3 regions of the Priestia sp. AB genome follow, and region 3 is predicted to be linked to each of the others. Evidence: riboswitches for the same ligand, from Rfam matches in the RefSeq annotation. Region 3 holds a riboswitch; each other region holds the start of a gene.
What was found. Region 3 has a riboswitch for cobalamin ahead of POF52_RS12245 (ABC transporter substrate-binding protein). Riboswitches for the same ligand answer to the same signal wherever they lie in the genome.
Positions count from the first base shown of each region.

Region 1: another riboswitch for cobalamin. It lies ahead of POF52_RS22565 (cobyric acid synthase); the one in region 3 lies ahead of POF52_RS12245 (ABC transporter substrate-binding protein).
Region 2: another riboswitch for cobalamin. It lies ahead of POF52_RS21065 ((2Fe-2S) ferredoxin domain-containing protein); the one in region 3 lies ahead of POF52_RS12245 (ABC transporter substrate-binding protein).

Region 1 is NZ_JAQMYN010000008.1:143,699-149,656, forward strand. It holds gene POF52_RS22555 (ABC transporter ATP-binding protein) at 1-409, opposite strand, end outside; gene POF52_RS22560 (FecCD family ABC transporter permease) at 406-1,464, opposite strand; gene POF52_RS22565 (cobyric acid synthase) at 1,670-3,196, opposite strand; cobalamin riboswitch at 3,289-3,468, opposite strand; gene POF52_RS22570 (YdcF family protein) at 3,616-4,179, shown strand; gene POF52_RS22575 (APC family permease) at 4,239-5,810, opposite strand.
Region 2 is NZ_JAQMYN010000007.1:154,398-160,355, forward strand. It holds gene POF52_RS21055 (sirohydrochlorin chelatase) at 1-410, opposite strand, end outside; gene cobJ (precorrin-3B C(17)-methyltransferase) at 429-2,051, opposite strand; gene POF52_RS21065 ((2Fe-2S) ferredoxin domain-containing protein) at 2,065-2,445, opposite strand; cobalamin riboswitch at 2,548-2,727, opposite strand; cobalamin riboswitch at 2,846-3,024, opposite strand; gene POF52_RS21070 (hypothetical protein) at 3,171-3,329, opposite strand; gene POF52_RS21075 (M42 family metallopeptidase) at 3,588-4,625, opposite strand; gene POF52_RS21080 (cation:dicarboxylate symporter family transporter) at 4,734-5,958, opposite strand, start outside.
Region 3 is NZ_JAQMYN010000003.1:502,144-508,101, forward strand. It holds gene POF52_RS12225 (bifunctional adenosylcobinamide kinase/adenosylcobinamide-phosphate guanylyltransferase) at 1-499, opposite strand, end outside; gene cobD (threonine-phosphate decarboxylase CobD) at 496-1,575, opposite strand; gene cbiB (adenosylcobinamide-phosphate synthase CbiB) at 1,550-2,536, opposite strand; gene POF52_RS12240 (adenosylcobinamide amidohydrolase) at 2,541-3,149, opposite strand; gene POF52_RS12245 (ABC transporter substrate-binding protein) at 3,238-4,197, opposite strand; cobalamin riboswitch at 4,456-4,588, opposite strand; gene POF52_RS12250 (thioredoxin family protein) at 4,680-4,994, opposite strand; gene POF52_RS12255 (YpjP family protein) at 5,183-5,785, opposite strand.

The DNA of each region.
Region 1 (5,958 bases), on a different contig from region 3:
TATGATTTCTATAGTGCCAGACGTTTGTTAATTTCATCACGCTTTCCACCACTTCTTCATCCTGTGCTGATACAGTGCTAAACAATCCTTTTGCCTGATAAGGGTAACGTCCAAGTGAAACAATTTCTTGAACCGTAAATTCTAGCCCAATTTGATTTTCTTGCGTCATGACTGCAACTTTTTGCGCCAGCTGTTTTGGTGAATAAGCCTTCACTGACTTTCCTTCTACCTTCACTTCTCCTGATTGAATGGTTAATACATTCATAATCAAGCGAATAAGCGTTGTTTTCCCGCTTCCATTTGGTCCTAGTAAAGCGACAAAAGAACCTTTGTCTACGGTGAACGTGATGTCACGAACGGTCGGCTGCTGCCTATCGTATCCTCCTGTCACATTATATAGTTCAATCATGATATTCCTCTTTTCCGCATACGTTCTTTTACAAGGAGCAGGGTAAAGATTGGCGAACCAATTAAGGCGGTTACGACTCCAATCGGCAGTTCACGAGGTTCTAATATCGTTCGTGCCAATAAATCTGCTAAAACCAAATAACTTCCTCCAATTAAAATAGAAAGCGGCAGTACATGCTTATGATTAGCTCCCGCTACGAGACGCACTACGTGGGGGATAACTAAGCCAACAAATCCAATTGCCCCAGATACTGATACCGCAGCCCCTGTTAATACGGATGCACCTATTAAAATCATTCTTTTTTTCTTCTTTACGTCTATTCCCATAAACTGAGCGGATTGATCGCCAAATGCTAAGCCGTTCAGCTCTTTTACATGTAACAACAGCATAATTGTACCAATCAAAAAGAACGGCCCTAAAATTTGAATATGAGACCACCCTCTCATTGATACGCTTCCCATTAGCCAATATAAAACCTGTCTTACATCTTCTTCGGGAGAAAGAGCCACAATTAATGAAATAAGCGCGCTCATAAAGGATGATAAAATAATCCCCGCTAAGATGATGGTTTCATTGGCCAAATTGCCGCTTGCGAGTTTCGTAATACCAAAAACTAAAAGAAGAGTAATAAAACCAGATACAATGCCGACTACAGGCAGCGTGAAGATAGACAAACCAAAAATACTCCAATGAAAATAAATTGCCATGACAGAGCCAAGAGTTGCACCTGAGGAAACCCCAATCGTATAAGGATCAGCAAGAGAGTTTCTTAATAGTCCTTGAAAGGCAGCCCCTGCTATTGAAAGCGAAGCTCCTACTAAAAATGCCACCAGTACTCTTGGAAAACGAATTTGCCAAATGATTAAATCCATGTTTTCGGGACCGTGATATAAGGATAGCCCGGTAAGGTGGCCAATAATAATTTTGATTGTATCTCCTACGGTTAACGAAACTGTACCAATAAATACGCCCATAATTACCGAAGTACATACAATAAATAAACTGACTATGTATAAAATAGATGCTTTGTTAAAAAAAATACGTTTAAAAATCAATACGTTCAGCTCCTCTAGGAAACGAGGCGTGATGTTTTATATTACATTAACCATTCATTTTCCTGTCCATAAACCATGCTTCCACCATGCATTAAGTTGGAAACAATCATCTTTTATTTGTTACGAGTGCTAGACTGTTGAACTAGGCAACGTAGAATAGCGTACTAAAGTTCTCGGTAAAAAAACAAGCGAAAGCCTCTACAAGCTATACTTTTTGTGTTTGCTCCGGGCTTTTATAGTTGTCTATTAACTGATACAGCTTTTCCATATCTACGGCTTCTCTCACATATGCTGCTGCTTTTGAAAAAGATTCCTCTTTTTGCAGGCGACTGTTGAATGTGTCCGTAATAGGCGGCAATTTTTTATGTTTACGAATTTGATTAAGCAAAGCTCTGCGCAAAGCATCATTATGAAACACATCATGAACATACGTGCCAATGACGTTGTCTTTAACCGTTCCTTCTTTTTCATGCTCTACCACTGCAAAAGCTTCCGTGGTGCTCTTAGAAATCGTCTTTCCCATATGAATTTCGTAGCCTTCAATCGAAACTCTTTCACTTTCTAGCTGGACATACCCAGCAACTCTTTCTGTTTTTTTGCTGGTTGTCATAACCGTTTCCACTGGAAGCAAGCCCAGCCCTTTAATGGATTCAATCCGAGATTCTACTGCATCAGGGTCTGTAATTGTCTCCCCTAGCATTTGATATCCTCCGCAGATGCCAATGACGTGAACGTTCGTTGTGTTCAATACTTGATTAATGGCTAGAGCCAGGCCGCTTTCTTGTAAAAACTGCGCATCTTCAATCGTATTTTTGCTTCCTGGTAAAACAATTAAATCAGGCGTACCTAATTGCGACGGCTTGGTTACAAGCCTCACGTGACAGTCTTCTTCTAAGCTTAAAGGATCGATGTCTGTAAAATTTGAGATGCGCGGGTACGAGATGACCGCAATATCAATTTCTTTTAACGGATTCACAAGCGTTGAGTAATTTCTAAGTGATAACGAATCTTCCGCATCAATTTCCACGTTGTTCATATAAGGAATAACTCCTAGAACCGGAACACCCGTGTATTCTTCAAACCACTTCAAACCTGGTTTTAAAAGTTCTAAATCTCCTCGGAATTTATTAATTAACACCCCGATAACTCTAGACTTGTGTTCATCTGGAAGCAATTGAAGAGTACCCACTAGGCTCGCGAAAACGCCACCTTTATCAATATCTCCTACTAGCACAACAGGCGCTTCTGCTATTTTTGCAACACGCATATTTACGAGTTCCCGATCGTTCAAATTGACTTCGGCAGGACTTCCAGCGCCTTCAATCACAATTCGATCATAATGATTGGCAAGCTCTTTATAAGCTTCCGTGATAACGTTCAAACCTTCATTAAAAAATTCTTGCCGATACTGAAAAGCAAACATATTACGTAGCGGTTTTCCGTGAACGACAATTTGAGATTCATGATCACGAGTTGGTTTAATTAAAATAGGGTTCATATTGGTTGTTGCCTCTACTCCAGCCGCTTCTGCTTGAATTCCTTGCGCTCTGCCAATTTCTTTTCCATCCATTGTAATGTATGAATTAAGCGCCATATTTTGCGATTTAAACGGTGCAGTTTGATAGCCGTCTTCTTTAAAAATACGGCAAAATGCTGTAGCAATCATGCTTTTTCCAGCGTCTGAGTGCGTTCCTTGAATCATAAGCGGTTTTCCTTTTTTCACTTTTTCCACTCCCTACCACATAAAAAAACCTTAACTGTAAAAGTCAAGGTTTGGTCATGCGCTCATTAACACATTGTCTTGACTTATTTCTCCCACCGAAAAATAAGGGGTTTTTAAAAGCAGGTCTCCTGGCTTATGCTTCGTTTTACTTCTGCACCCTTCCTAGTTTGACTAGTGGGTCTTTGCAGGTTCATCCACATTTACAGTAGCGGGGGCTGCACCGGATTTACACCGATTTCCCTATTATCCTCCTTAGAGGCACTTTTAAAATCATTTATTCTTTATTGTAACGAATTTTATAACCATTCACAATAACGATTTTCTTCTATTATTATATATTACTGTGTTTATACTTATTTGGGTCTCGTATGCTATAATAACAATTATTTTCCAAACATCTTATGAAATAGCTAGGAAGGTGCTCACAGTTGAAGAAAAAAATGATTTATACCTTTATTGGTTCTCTTGTTCTTTATATAGCAATTATATCTTTTTGTATGTATCAAACTGCTCACAAGCCTGTTCCACAAAACGCAGATTATGTGCTCGTTTTAGGTTCTAAAGTAGATGGGGACCAAATGTCTCCTAGTTTAAAAGAACGAGTAAAGACGGCTTTATCTTATTTACAAGCACATCAACAAACAAAAGTTATCGTAACGGGCGGAAAAGGATCCGATGAAGAAATTTCTGAAGCAGAGGCAGCCTATCGTTTTCTGCGGAAAGAAGGAATTAAAAAGAATCGAATTATAAAAGAAAATCAGTCAACTTCTACTTTTGAGAATTTTACTTTTACTAAACAGAAAGTCGATATTCAACACAAAAAAGTCGTCCTTGTTAGCAATGATTTTCATTTATTTCGCGCCTCTATTATTGCTAAACGTCAAGGTTTTGACGTTTATCCTTTAGGTGCAAAGACACCAAATTCAATTAAACTTCAAGCCTACTTTCGTGAGTATGCTGCTATCTTAAAAACGTGGCTGTTTGATAAATAAATAGAGTACACCCCTGTACAAATAAAAAACACGGCATGAATTCATGCCGCGTTTTTTTATTAATCATCTGTATCGATAACTGCTTTTGGTAAACCTGTGTATTTCGCCCAGTAGAAAATACCGAGTGAAACAAGAGCAATTAAAATTAAGTCAAGCGGGTTGCTTAGCACACCTTGTCCTCCACCAAATGAACCTAGGTAAGAGATAACAAGCATAATAATATAATAAGCAACTAGCCACCAAGCAGATTTAAGCTGCTGTGCAAATTTTACAACGTCAGTTGGTACGTATTTCTTAAACGCTACGTAGATAACAACCATTAGCAGCTGTGATCCTAGCAGCCAAGAAATTGTCGTCCATCCTGACCAATATACGATGTATGAACAGAAAATAAATGAAACAGGAGCAATAACGCTCATGCCTTTTAATTTAAAAGGTTTTTTAAGGTCTTTTGCATTTACTCTGAATGCAGCAGCTGAAATTGGCGCAATCGCATAAGACAGAATAAGTGCCACTGAACATACGTTTACTAGCGCTTCCCAAGAAGGAAATGGCAGTGTCCAGAATACGGACATTCCAAATGATAGCCATAGTGACGCACGTGGAATTCCTGTTTTCTTATCTACTTTTGAGAAACGTTTAAATAATGTTCCATTACGAGACCAAGCATAAACTAAACGAGAAGTTGTATTCATGAAGATGTTCCCGTTACCGCCTGGTGATAAAATAGCATCAAAAATAACAAGCGTTACTAACCAGCCAAGGCCTAAAATAAGTGCAATATCTTTAAATGGTAAAGAGAATTGCTCTTGAATTGTTCCCCATCCTCCTGATAGCATATCAGCCGGGATGTTACCAATGAACAATACTTGCAGTGCTGTGTAAATAATCGCTGAAAGTACAATACAGATAATGAGCGCGATTGGAATATTACGCTGCGGGTTTTTAACTTCACTGGCTACAGAAACAATAGGGTGAAGTCCTAGGTAAGCAAACATAACGCCACCTGTTGAAATGGCTGCTTGGATACCATTAAAACCAAACGGAGCAAAATCGCCAGTTGTAAAGTTAGCTGATTTAAAGTGATAAGCCAACACGACGATAATTGTAAGAGGAACCGCATATTTGAACACAGATATAATAACATTTGACTTAGCAAATGCTTTTACACTTACGTAGTTAATGATAAAAAATAGCGTTAATAACGCGAACTGAAATAACCAGCCGACTGTAGTAGGCGATTCAGAACCATGTTTAGTTAGACCAGGAAGCCAAAAAGCAACATACTGACGTACAGCCGTTACCTCGATAGCGATCAAACTAGTGTAAGCAATAATGGTAATGAATGAAATTAAGTAACCCACTAAATGACCATGTGAGTAAACCGGATAACGGATAATTCCACCGGTACGCGGCAGCGCTGCTCCAAGTTCAGCATACACTAAACCGATAAGTAAAATAATGACTCCGCCAATCAGCCACGAAAAACTTCCGGCTGGCCCAGCCTTTGACGCTACGTTACTAACCGCAAATAACCAGGCGGAACCAAAAATAGCTCCCATCCCAATTAACGTTAGGTCAAGTAACGATATTGATTTTTTAAATTTTCCTTGATTTCCTTGATCAGACATAAAATCCTCCTTTAAAATTCCCACTCCACATATCTACGCCCTTGCGTCCGATATGGGATTCTTTACATCATCCTCCTCTTACTAAGACCTCACAAGTGGATATGTTAACAAATATTCTCTAAAAAACCAAGTTAAAAACTTTATTTTT
Region 2 (5,958 bases), on a different contig from region 3:
CCTAAGACGATAACAGCCGTGTCTTCAGCTGGAGTTTCTAAATTCTCTCCTGATTCTTGTAATCTCGTTTTTAAAATTTCAAGGGCTTCTTCATGAACGCCAATGGGACGTCCGTATACGAAGTTTACGTGTGGATATTTTTCCTTAGCTTCATCTATAGCCGCCGGAATATGTATTTTAGAGTGGCCAGCAGGCAAGAGCATAATTGGAATTACAACTACATCTTTTGCTCCTTTTGCCACACATGTATCAATGCCTTGACTTACATTTGGGCGTTCAAATTCTAGAAAACACGTTTCTACTAAAATAGATGCGTCCCAATCATGCTTCATATTCGAAATAAATTCGCGAATTTGATCGTTCCCTTCAGGATCTCTGCTTCCATGACCGACAAATAAAACTGATTTCATATAATGCCCTCCTATTTTTTAATCTCCACACGGAGCTGGTTCTACTTTTATTTTTGGTGTTATATCTTGATAGTCGAACCCATAAACATTCTTCACACGCTTAAAGAATTTATGAAATCGCTCATTAGGATGACCTTTTTCTTTATATTCATGGACAATGTTCTCGACTATTTCAACAATGTCATCAGGTGCTATGCCTTCCGCCACAATTTGACCTGAATGCGCATTGCGTCCCACCGTTTTAGCTCCTAAAAATAAATCAAACGCACCTTTTCTATAGACAATGCCGATATCTTCTTGAACTGCGCCATAGCAGGCCATACCGCATCCATTAATACCAAGCTTCAGCTCTTTTGGCATGTCCATTCCCCCGAGGCGTTTTTGTAATTCTTCCGTATGTGGAATAGCATCGCTTTTTTCTCCGTCACAAAAATCACACGCTTTGATTGTGAACACATCTCCGACCGGAGATAGTAAAAAGGAAGCTGCTTGGAGCTTTTTAATAATCACATCTGGCTGAGTCGTTGGGATTTGCAGTTTGATTTGATGGTCAGGTGTATACTCCATCGTACCTTTTTCACCAACAACTTCTGCTAGTGTTGTCATTTGAACAGGCGTGAATTTCTTATTTGCAAGTCCTGGACTAACCGCCACTTCGAAAATAGACTGTATTGGCTGATGTACGACCGCAGAAGTAGGTTCACCTAAAATTGCTTGAAGCGCTTCTTCTGCAAGAGCTCGTGAAGTTGCTGTTTCTTCTGGTATGGTCTGAACTGCTTCAATAGCTGAAGCTGTTTGCTTTACAGTCTCTTCTTGATCGAGAGCCCACGGTTCCGCTTCTTTTCGAAGTCGCTGATGCGGTCTTAGCGGCTGCTCCGTTTGGTTAAGGGTATATTTCCGCTGATATCCGCGCGGTGTAATCATTAAATCGTCGTAAAAAAACGTAGATGAATTCCCGACAACAACGGTAGTCAGCATGCCAATTTCATGATTTAACATGTCTTTTAAGTTGGTCATTACGACTTCTTCACGGTCACGATAAGCGCTTTTCACAAGACCAACAGGCGTATCAGGAGAACGGTACTTTAATAGAATCCTCTGTGCTTCAACAATTTGTCTTGTTCGTCTTCCGCTTTTTGGATTGTAAAAAGCCACTACAAAATCTGCTTGTGCAGCTGCTTCGATTCTTTTTTCGATTAGTTCCCAAGGCGTAAGGTGGTCACTTAAACTAATTGTACAAGCATCATGCATCACGGGCGCTCCAAGGAGGGATGCGCATGAATTAATAGCCGAAATGCCAGGAATTACTTCCAGCTCTACGCCCGTTTCTTTTTTCCAGCCTTTTTCAATCAACACTTCATACACAAGGCCTGCCATTCCATATACTCCTGCATCTCCGCTTGAAATGACAGCCACGGTTTTTCCTGCTTCAGCTTGCTTTACAGCTTCTTGTGCACGGCTTACTTCTTCGGTCATTCCCGTACTAATAATTTGCTGATTCGTTAACAGTCCTTGAATTAATTCCACATAGGTTTTGTAACCGATGATCATATCACTTTCTTGAATGGCTTCTCTTGCTCGCTGTGTAATATGTTCAAAGCTTCCCGGCCCAAATCCGATAACTAACAGTTTACCTTTCATGCTAGCTCCTCCTTTATGCGTTACTTTTTACTTTATCAATTCCTTCTATGGAGTCACTGTTTTCCGGAGAAACGAAACCATTTTGATCATATTCATAAATAAGCGATTCCTTTATACTGCAGCCTCCTGCTAAATGTTCTTCGACAATCCGGTGAGCCACGGTTTCAGTGACCTGCTTGTACCAGTCTCCTGAAGGATACACAATAGCTACAGGAGCATCTTTGCATCGTCCGTTACAGCGTGTACGCGTTGTATGCACCGTTTCATCCAAATCCAGTTCCGTCACTTTATTTCGAATAGCTTGGGTGGCTTCTTCTCCACCTTTTCTCATACAGCTGCTTCCATTACAAATCAATACGTGATGTTTTGTTCCATTTAAGTTCCACGTCGTCACACTCATTCGCTCCTTTACTAAAAAAAGCGCCTCTATCAATGATAGAGGCGCAGAAAAATTCAAACTAAGTTTTTGCACTTCCACCTATATCCCGTAGGGTAAGCTTCGCATTAAAAAAAGGCTGGTTTCCTGACTTCGATTCATCACTTGACTGCGCCTTCCCGAATACAGTGGCATATGCAATCAGCTCATCTTCACAGTGGCGGGTACCGCGCTGGCTTCACACCAGACTTCCCATTTAACGCAATGTAAACATTGCGCACCTTTTTTGCACGATATGTAGTTTTACGACATGAGAAAAACCCGCTTCGCTAATATGCGAGCGGGTAAAACGTCAGAATAAGAGTGTACACGAATGCCACTTTAAGCCAACGTTTCCCTTCCCGCTCCCCGGAGAAATAGAAACTTCACAATAAAGACAGGTCTCCTGACTTGTGTATCATTCTACTTGAGAACCTTCCCGTGATTTTTCCACAGTGGTTATACTCGTTCGTCCACACTTACAGTTGCGGGGGCAGTACTGGTCTTTCACCAGTTTCCCTATTAAGCCTTCTTGGCATCTTTACTGTTGCTGTTTGATATATATGAACCTTTTAAACTATCAGAATAATAGAAGTAACTACCATATCATAGCGTACATTTTTTTTTATTTCAACTCTATTCTTTTCGAAAGATACAAGCATCTATAAAAAAACAAGAGCATAAAGCCAGCTCTTGTTTTTTCATTATATAGCAACTAATGTTAAATGAGGATCGTTATAATACACGACTTCTGAAAGAACTTTACAGCCATTTGTTTTGGCAAAAGCTTCTCTCGCCTGCTTTTCAGTATCAAATTCAAACATTTTCATTTCTTTTCCAGCATATACCGTCAGTACCCACATGAAAAGATTCGCCTCCGATTATTGTAGTGATCGCTATATCCACATTATGACGAAACCATTTCCTTTTGAAAACCCATTCTACAAAACTTGTCACAAGAAACTTTTAAAAATTTAAAAACATTTTAACTTCTGTAAATGAACAAAATGTACAAAAGGTTTAAGCAGTATTGTACTTTTTTAAGAAAGGAAAGTACAGACATCACAATCCCTTTCTGCTCTTTCCTTTGCATAAAAATACACTAATTAAATATTCCTTTCTTAAAGCAGAACCATGTTCGACTGCACATAGTAATAGAGAAGCTTATACGTATGGTTTAATGAATCTTGATGCGTTCTCTCAAACGCATGAGAAGAATCAATTCCTGGACCAATTAAGCCGTGTACGATATCGTGTCCGGCACGAATCGCAGCAGAAGCATCTGATCCGTAAAACGGATAAATATCTAATTTGTACTGAATATCATACTGCTTAGCTAGCTCCACCAAATGCTTTCTCAAACCGTAATGATATGGGCCGCTTGAATCTTTTACACAAATAGACACGGTGTATTCATCGGTAGATTGTCCATCTCCCATAGCACCCATATCAACCGCTAAGTATTCTACTGTTTGAGGCGTAATGTTCGAATTTCCTCCGTATCCAATTTCTTCGTTATTTGAAATGAGAAAATGCGTAGTGTATGGCAGTTCGATCTGTTCTTCTTGAACTGTTTTCATGAGCTGAAGCAATAAAGCTACGCTTGCTTTATCATCGAGATGACGAGATTTAATAAAACCGCTTTTTGTTATTTCTACACGAGGATCAAACGAAACAAAGTCGCCGACTTCAATTCCAAGGCTGCGAACATCTTCTGCGCTATGTACTTTTTCATCCAATCGAATTTCTATATTTTCTTGATTTCGCTCAGCTTTCCCTGCATCTTTATACACATGAACAGATGTTTGATGCATAAGGATGGTTCCTGTAAATACTTCTCCTGATGAAGTTTCAATTTCACAATATTCTCCTTCAATAGAATTGTAGCGAAACCCTCCAATCAAGTCGATTTTCAGACGTCCACTCGATTTGATTTCTTTTACCATAGCACCTAATGTATCGACATGAGCCGTCAGCATGCGGTGGTGATCTGTATCTTTACCGGGAATAGAAGCGACTAAGCCTCCTTTTCGATTGCGATACGTTTGAATATTTAGCTCTTTTACATAGTCTTCGACAAATGAAATTACCTTTTCTGTATTTCCAGAAGGACTGGGAATCGAAACAAGCTTTTTAATTAACTGAACAGTTTCCGTCATTATGACACTTCCTTTGTCTCTCATTTCTTTTATTTTACCATATGTTTCAAAAAAGATAACAGTCAGCTCCAAACAAAACAAGCCGGGCAGCTGCCCGGCTTGTTTGTTTTAAGCTATGTTTGATTTCTTTAATTCGTTTGTGTAATTTAATGATTTTTGCTTATCAAATTCGCCTTCAGACTTCGACATCACAATTGCAGCTAAAGCATTTCCTACTACGTTAACTGTGGTGCGCATCATATCAAGAATGCGGTCAATTCCTGCAATAAATGCCATGCCTTCAAGAGGGAAGCCCATAGATTCAAGTGTAGCAAGTACAACTACAAACGATGCCCCTGGTACACCAGCCATTCCTTTTGAGGTTAACATTAGCACAAAAAGGAGCTGAATTTGATCCATAATGGAAAGGTCGATGCCGTACATTTGAGCAATAAACAGCGATGCCAGCGCCTGATAAATGGTTGAACCATCTAAGTTAAACGTGTAGCCCGTTGGAATTACAAACGATGTAACCGACTTAGAACAACCGAAGTCTTCCATCTTTTTGATAAGAGAAGGTAAAACGGCTTCTGAACTTGCCGTTGTAAATGCAAGAAGCAGCTCGTCTTTTAACACTTTTATGAGCGTAAACATGCTTGTTCCAGCCATTTTAGCAATAATTCCAAGAACCACAAGCACAAAGAAAATCATGGTGAAGTAAACGGCGAACACTAATTTTCCTAATGGAATAAGTGATCCGACACCAAACTTTATAATATTAACACCAATAAGTGCAAATACACCTACTGGAGCAAATTTCATCACCAAATTAGTTACCCAAAACATCGCATCCAAGACGCCTTCAAAAAAGGCTAAAACAGGTTTTCCTCTCTCTCCAATCGAAGCTACGCCTACACCAAACAGTACGGAAAATAAAATGATTGGTAAAAGATCGCCTTCTGCTACCGATTGAAAGACGTTTGTCGGAACAATATGAAGAAGCTCTTGAGCAATCCCTGTACTTTCAGACGTCTTTGCCGTTGTCTCATATTGAGAAATATCGCTTTTTTCAATATGTCCCATATCAACCCCTGCACCAGGGTGGAATAAGTTCGCGGCAATAATCCCCACTACAATAGCAATGGTTGTAACAATTTCAAAATAAAGAATTGTTTTTCCGCCAAGCTTACCTAATTTTTTGATATCGCCTACTCCTGCGACCGCTACGATTAATGCTGAAATCACGATCGGTACCACAATCATCTTAATTAAATGAATAAATATGTCTCCAACCGGCTGTAAAATAGAAATGGCTGTATCGCTTCCATAAAAAATAGCACCTACAGCTACGCCT
Region 3 (5,958 bases):
CCACATCTGCTTTTTCTACAATATACTGATGTAATTCCCCTAACATCTTCATATAGCTATATGTGGGCTCTTCTAACACACCCGCTTCAAACAGTTCATTAGATACTAGCACAACCGTCTGAGACTGCGCAAACAGCTTATCGAGCGTTTCTGTCATATGACGAAAAACCGCTTGTTTCCCTTCTTTTGTTTGCCACCTTTTTTCTGTTGAAAAAAGCTCATTGGCAAGCCAGTTCGTGACACAATCCAAAAGTATAGCATCATCACTTTGAAGATTTGGCAGAATTTGTTGTAAATCTACAGACTGCTCGATCGTTACCCAAGGCGTGTTCGCTGCTTGGCGTTCTTTTTGATGAAGCTGGATGCGTTTTTGCATTTCCTTATCTGTTTGCCTGCTTGTGGCAATATAAACAGCGCGCTTTGTACAAAAAGTTTGAACCATGCTCTCCGCTGCACTTGATTTTCCGCTTCGAACGCCTCCGCTAATAAAGATGATCATATTTCATCAAGTCCTTGTTTGATTACGTTAAGTAAATAGTCATTTTCTTCTTTCGTTTTCACAGCCAAACGGATATAGCGTCCATTTAAAAATGGAAAGTTTTCGGTATGACGAGCTACCACGCCATGACTTGCCAAATAGACAAGCCATTCGCGCGTTTTAATAGAAGACGGAACGCTGCAAAGATAATAGTTTGTTTGAGAAGGAGAAACCAAAAGCCCCCATTCCTTTAGTTGACTCAAGATTCGTTCCCGTTCTTGTTTAATATAATGTACGGTTTCTTTTACAAAATCTTTTTCATCCACACATATCATGCCTATTTGCTGCGACAATCCATTTACACTCCAAGGAGGCTGCTTTTTAGCCATCTTGCTAATGATTTTTTCATTTGCCAAAATATAGCCAAGACGAAGCCCGGCAATATTAAACATCTTTGTCATGGAACGCACAACAATGATATGCTCATAATCCAGAATAAGAGAATCAAATGAAGGCTGATGTTCGACAAAATCAATAAATGCCTCATCAATCATTAAGTATGTACCATGATGGGCAGCAGCTTTTACTACTTTCATCCATTCCTCATGACTATACATAACGCCCGTTGGATTATTTGGATGACAAATCCACAGTACTTTTATGTCCGGAAGAATGCTCATAATCAACTCTATATCCCAGCTCCAGCCATTTTCTTCAGCTAAAGGAACGTATGTCACTTCACATCCATAAGCTTTACTTGCCTGTTCATATTCAACGAAAGTCGGCTGTACAATCCCTGCTTTCTCTCCTGAAAATAACGAAGCAATAAGGAAAAACGCTTCAGCGGCGCCATTTGTAGGCAGCACTTGAGCAGCTGAAACATGATGATGAGCTGCAAGTTTATTTTTCAGCTCCGTTACTTGAGGGTCAGGATAGCTAAACGCTGCACCCTTGAATTCGTTCCACTTTTCGTGAAGCACAAGGGGAGCCCCTAAAGGATTTGTATTCACGCTAAAGTCTTTTATATGCGACAAATTCTCGGCCCCTATTGCTTTTAAAAAGACATTAGGATTAGCTCCATGTGTAGGTAATAGCACTAATAACTCCTCCTAACAAAAGATATAATAACCACGTAGCATAGACCGTCCTTTTCATAATGAAAACAGCTTGTTCAATATGACCGGCTTGCAGAGGAATGAGTGGTTCACCCATTTTTGCACGATTAGATTCTATGCCTTTATATGTATTAAGCCCGCCGAGTTGAATACCTAACAGAGCAGCCACTGCGCTTTCCCCGTATCCGCTATTTGGGCTGGGATGTTTCTTAGCATCACGCTTAATCAAACTCGTTACATGCCCAAGAGAATACTGGCTTTTTGCTACATTAACAGCCGTCATCACCACTGCAGTTAACCGGCTTGGAATATAGTTTAATACGTCATCGGTTTTTGCACTAAAGTAGCCGAACAGAAAGTAGCGGTCATTTTTGTACCCAACCATCGAATCACATGTGTTAATAGCTCGGTAAAAAAAGGCTAGGGCTCCTCCTCCTATAAATGCATAAAAAAGCGGAGCTGTAATACCATCACTTGTATTTTCAGCCACGGTCTCTACCGTCGCTCTGGCAATTTCTCCTTCTGACAAACGATCTGTATCTCGTCCCACAATCATACTTACTTCATATCTAGCTTTCTCCATATCTCCTAGCTGAAGCGGCTTTTGTACCTTATAGGCAACTTCGCTTAAAGAACGAGTGGATATAGTAGTCGCAATCATTACGCCCTCTACTAAAACACCTGCTATAAAATGAACTCCGTACAAAGCATGGAGGAACAAAAAGGGAACAGCTCCTGCGAGCACAGCCATACTTATCACAAGAAGCAATCCTTTAAATCGTTTTCCTGCACCTTTATTTAATCTAGAATCTATCCAATAAATCCATTTGCCAAACCAGCGAACGGGATGCGGCCAATTTTCAGGATCGCCTATAATTCGGTCAATTAGTAAAGCAATCGTCATGGCCGTCATGTGTGCAATTATCGCTTGTGTAATACTCATTTCTTCACCTCTTTCCCTTAAGTCCCTGCTCTAAGCTTATTTTCACCAGCTTGGCTACCGCTTGCCCTAAAGCGGTCATAGAGCCTGCATATTCATATAATGGTCCTTGCCGAGACGCTGCAACTGAGATGCTGTCCGTAGATGTTCCCGTAGCAATCGTCTTTGTAGCCGGATCTATGACACCCAGCTGTGACAGCGTTTTTGTTTTAGCTTCTGTGGCCGCAATAAAAAGCTGTAAAAACGCTGCATCCGTAAGCGTACCTTCCACGAAAAAAAACATATTAATTGTACCGGGAGAAGAATAGAACGGGACAGCTTCGTCAGCTGTAATATCTACTGCGTTTCCTACTCCAGCCGTTATCACGGAAGCTACTCTTACTCCGTAGCCTTCATAACAGTAAATCTCTCTTTCTTTTAACCAAACGGCTGTCATTAACCCTACGATTTGCTCATGGCGCACATTTTCTTTCATCAAATATTGCTCATACTCCAAAGAAGGAGTATCTGAATAATAGTCTTTGTGAACAAATCGATTGTAAAAGGTGTCCGTTTCCGTAATGCCTGTTCCTAAAACCCCTGAGCTGTATGTTTTATAAGAAGTCTCGGTTTTCATGATTAAAAGCGCAGGCCGTTCTTCAATTTTAAGATGTGAAAAGGGACCAATCCCCTTTTCAATTCGAACTGGAATATGGTCCCTCTTCTTATTTATTGTACACCTCAGGGTATACTGCTTTTGCTAAGTCCTCTAAGCCATCTACAATACGAGGTCCTAAGCGGTTGATTTTGTTTTGATCAACCTTCTCGATGTTACCCTCTTTTACAGCAGTCATGCTGCTCCAAGCGGGACGCTTCATAATCTCATTTTTATCTGCATCATACGTTGCGATAATAACGTCAGGGTTTAACTTAACAACTTGCTCTTCAGAAAACTTAACCCAACCCTTTTCACTAGCCGCTACGTTATCAGCACCGATCATAGTAAGCATTTCGTTCATGAACGTACCTTTTCCTGTTGTATAAATCTCAGGAGCTCCTGATACCTCTATCCATACTTTTTTACGATCTTCTTTTGAAATCGTTTTTGCTTTTTTCTCAATTGAAGCTACTTTTTCTTTCATGTCTTTAATTGTTTGATTAGCTTCTTTTGTTTTACCTGTTAATTTACCGATTTGCGTAATAGAATCATAAACCGTATCAAACGTTGTTGAATCTTTTACAACAAATACCGGAATACCCGCACTTTCAATTTGTTTAAATACTTCATCCGAAACGCCCATACTTGAAGCGTGTGCCAGCACTAAATCAGGATTTAAAGCAATAACTTTTTCCGCATTAACGTTCATATCTCCTACCTGCGCTTTTTTCTTTACGCTTTTAGGATAATCATCGTTGCTTGTAACACCGACTAATTCTTTTTCAAGGCCAAGGGCATATACAATTTCCGTATTACTTGGCATTAAGGAAACAATTTTCTTAGGCTGTTTTTTCAACGTAATTTCTTTATCACGCGCGTCTTTTACCTTCACTGGAAATGCAGCTTGTGACGTTTGTGCCGTATCTTGCTTCGTTTTTTTATCACTGTTGCTTTGGCTGCCTGCACCGCATGCAGCAAGTACGATGACTAACAGTGCAATAATGGAATACGAAAGCCATTTTTTCATCTAAATACTCCCCCTATATATTGTTCATTGTGAATACGAAACCTCCACGTTAAAGAAAAAGCAAATGATCATGCAAAAAGCAGCGCTATCCCGTTTTTCCGCTTTGACTATGTATACTGCTCGCCGGCAGCTTCAAAATAAAAAAGCTTTACTTTCAATTGAAAGCAAAGCAGGTAACGTCAAGATAAGCAGGAAAAGAATCCGTTCACTATACTTGATATGTATGTTCATTACCCTGCTTCACCCTTCCTCGAAGGTTTCACAGCTAACAATAAGGCAGGTCTCCTGACTTACGCACAAAGCGCTTACAGTGGCGGGACCGCGCTGGTTTTTCACCAGACTTCCCTTTTCACTCAATCTTTAAATTGAGACCTTATTGCTTTACGATTATTCACTTGTCCTAGTATACCCCACTCATGGAAAAATGGAAATAGCCATTCTCACAAAAAAAAGCTGCGAGAATGCTCTCGCAGCTTAAGGGATTAAAGAGTTGCTAAAAATTCACGGACCGCTTCAGGCGTTTTAGCATTTGCACTGTGCAAGTGTGCAATTTTTTCACCGTTTTTATATACAAGAAGAGAAGGAATACCCATTACATTGTTTTCAGCAGAAAGTTCTTCAAACTCATCCTTGTCAATTTTAAACCATGCTTTATCTGTATTTTCATCAACGATTTCATCAATGAACATATCCAAACGTTTGCAATCAGGACACCACGTTGTCGTAAAAATCCCAACGCTTAGTGTTTCGTTCTTAATTTGTTCGCGAAATTGTTTTTCTTCCGTAAATTGTTTCATTGTGTTACCTCCAGCATCTATTCGTTCCTTCTCACTATTCTATGGTAAGAAGTCTGACTTCATTATAAACGATTTTTTTATCGTTGTGCTAATGTTTCAGCTTATTTAGACCCTAACGGTTTTAGACGTAAAAAAATGCTAGCTTAAAAAAGCTAACATTTCGAAATCGCAGAATGTTGTGTCTATTATCAACTAAACCATTTAGGCGGCATGTTTCGGTTCCAATAAATTTTCCCTAAATCATAATGCTTCTGAAAATTATCTGCAGCCGCATGATAGTGAAAATTAAACCAGTATCCATCTTTTGGAGGATTTTCACGCCGTACATGAAATCGTATTAAGTCCTGACCGGTTTCCCGGTCATATACATGGAAAATCTTTTCACCGTAGCCAGCAGCAGGATGCTCGCTTATCTCGAGATTCTGAATTGACTGTTCACGTTCAGTGCCAATGTCGGTCAGCACTTCTTCAATTTTAGGTAACACTGCTTGACGAAATTCATCTTCAATGACAGGTCCAATTTTTGTTCCGAATTTTTCCACTGACTGTTTTTCAGCTGATTCCATTGCATACGTAACAAATGATGAAACGTCTTCATATTTTGGTTCTTCATATGGCAAATGAATATCTTCTATAACAGCTGTGACAGGAGTTGTTTCTCTTACATACCCTGCTTTATGTTGCTTGTCCGCTTTTGCATCATCAACGTATAAATATTCTGGTGGAGTGACAAGCCCAAATGTAAATACTGTAATAAATACAACTAGCATTCTTTTTATCCATCTAGGCATTCGTATCTTTCCTTTCTCATCTTTTCCCATATGGTCTTTTCATATCGTAAAATTCATTGTCATAACTCACTAGGTATTGTAACATACTTATTAATTTTTTACCTATATTTGCTTATTCATTTATGCTGCCTACGGGCATTCGAAGACTTTTTAGTTAGCACCTTCCTTCTTCT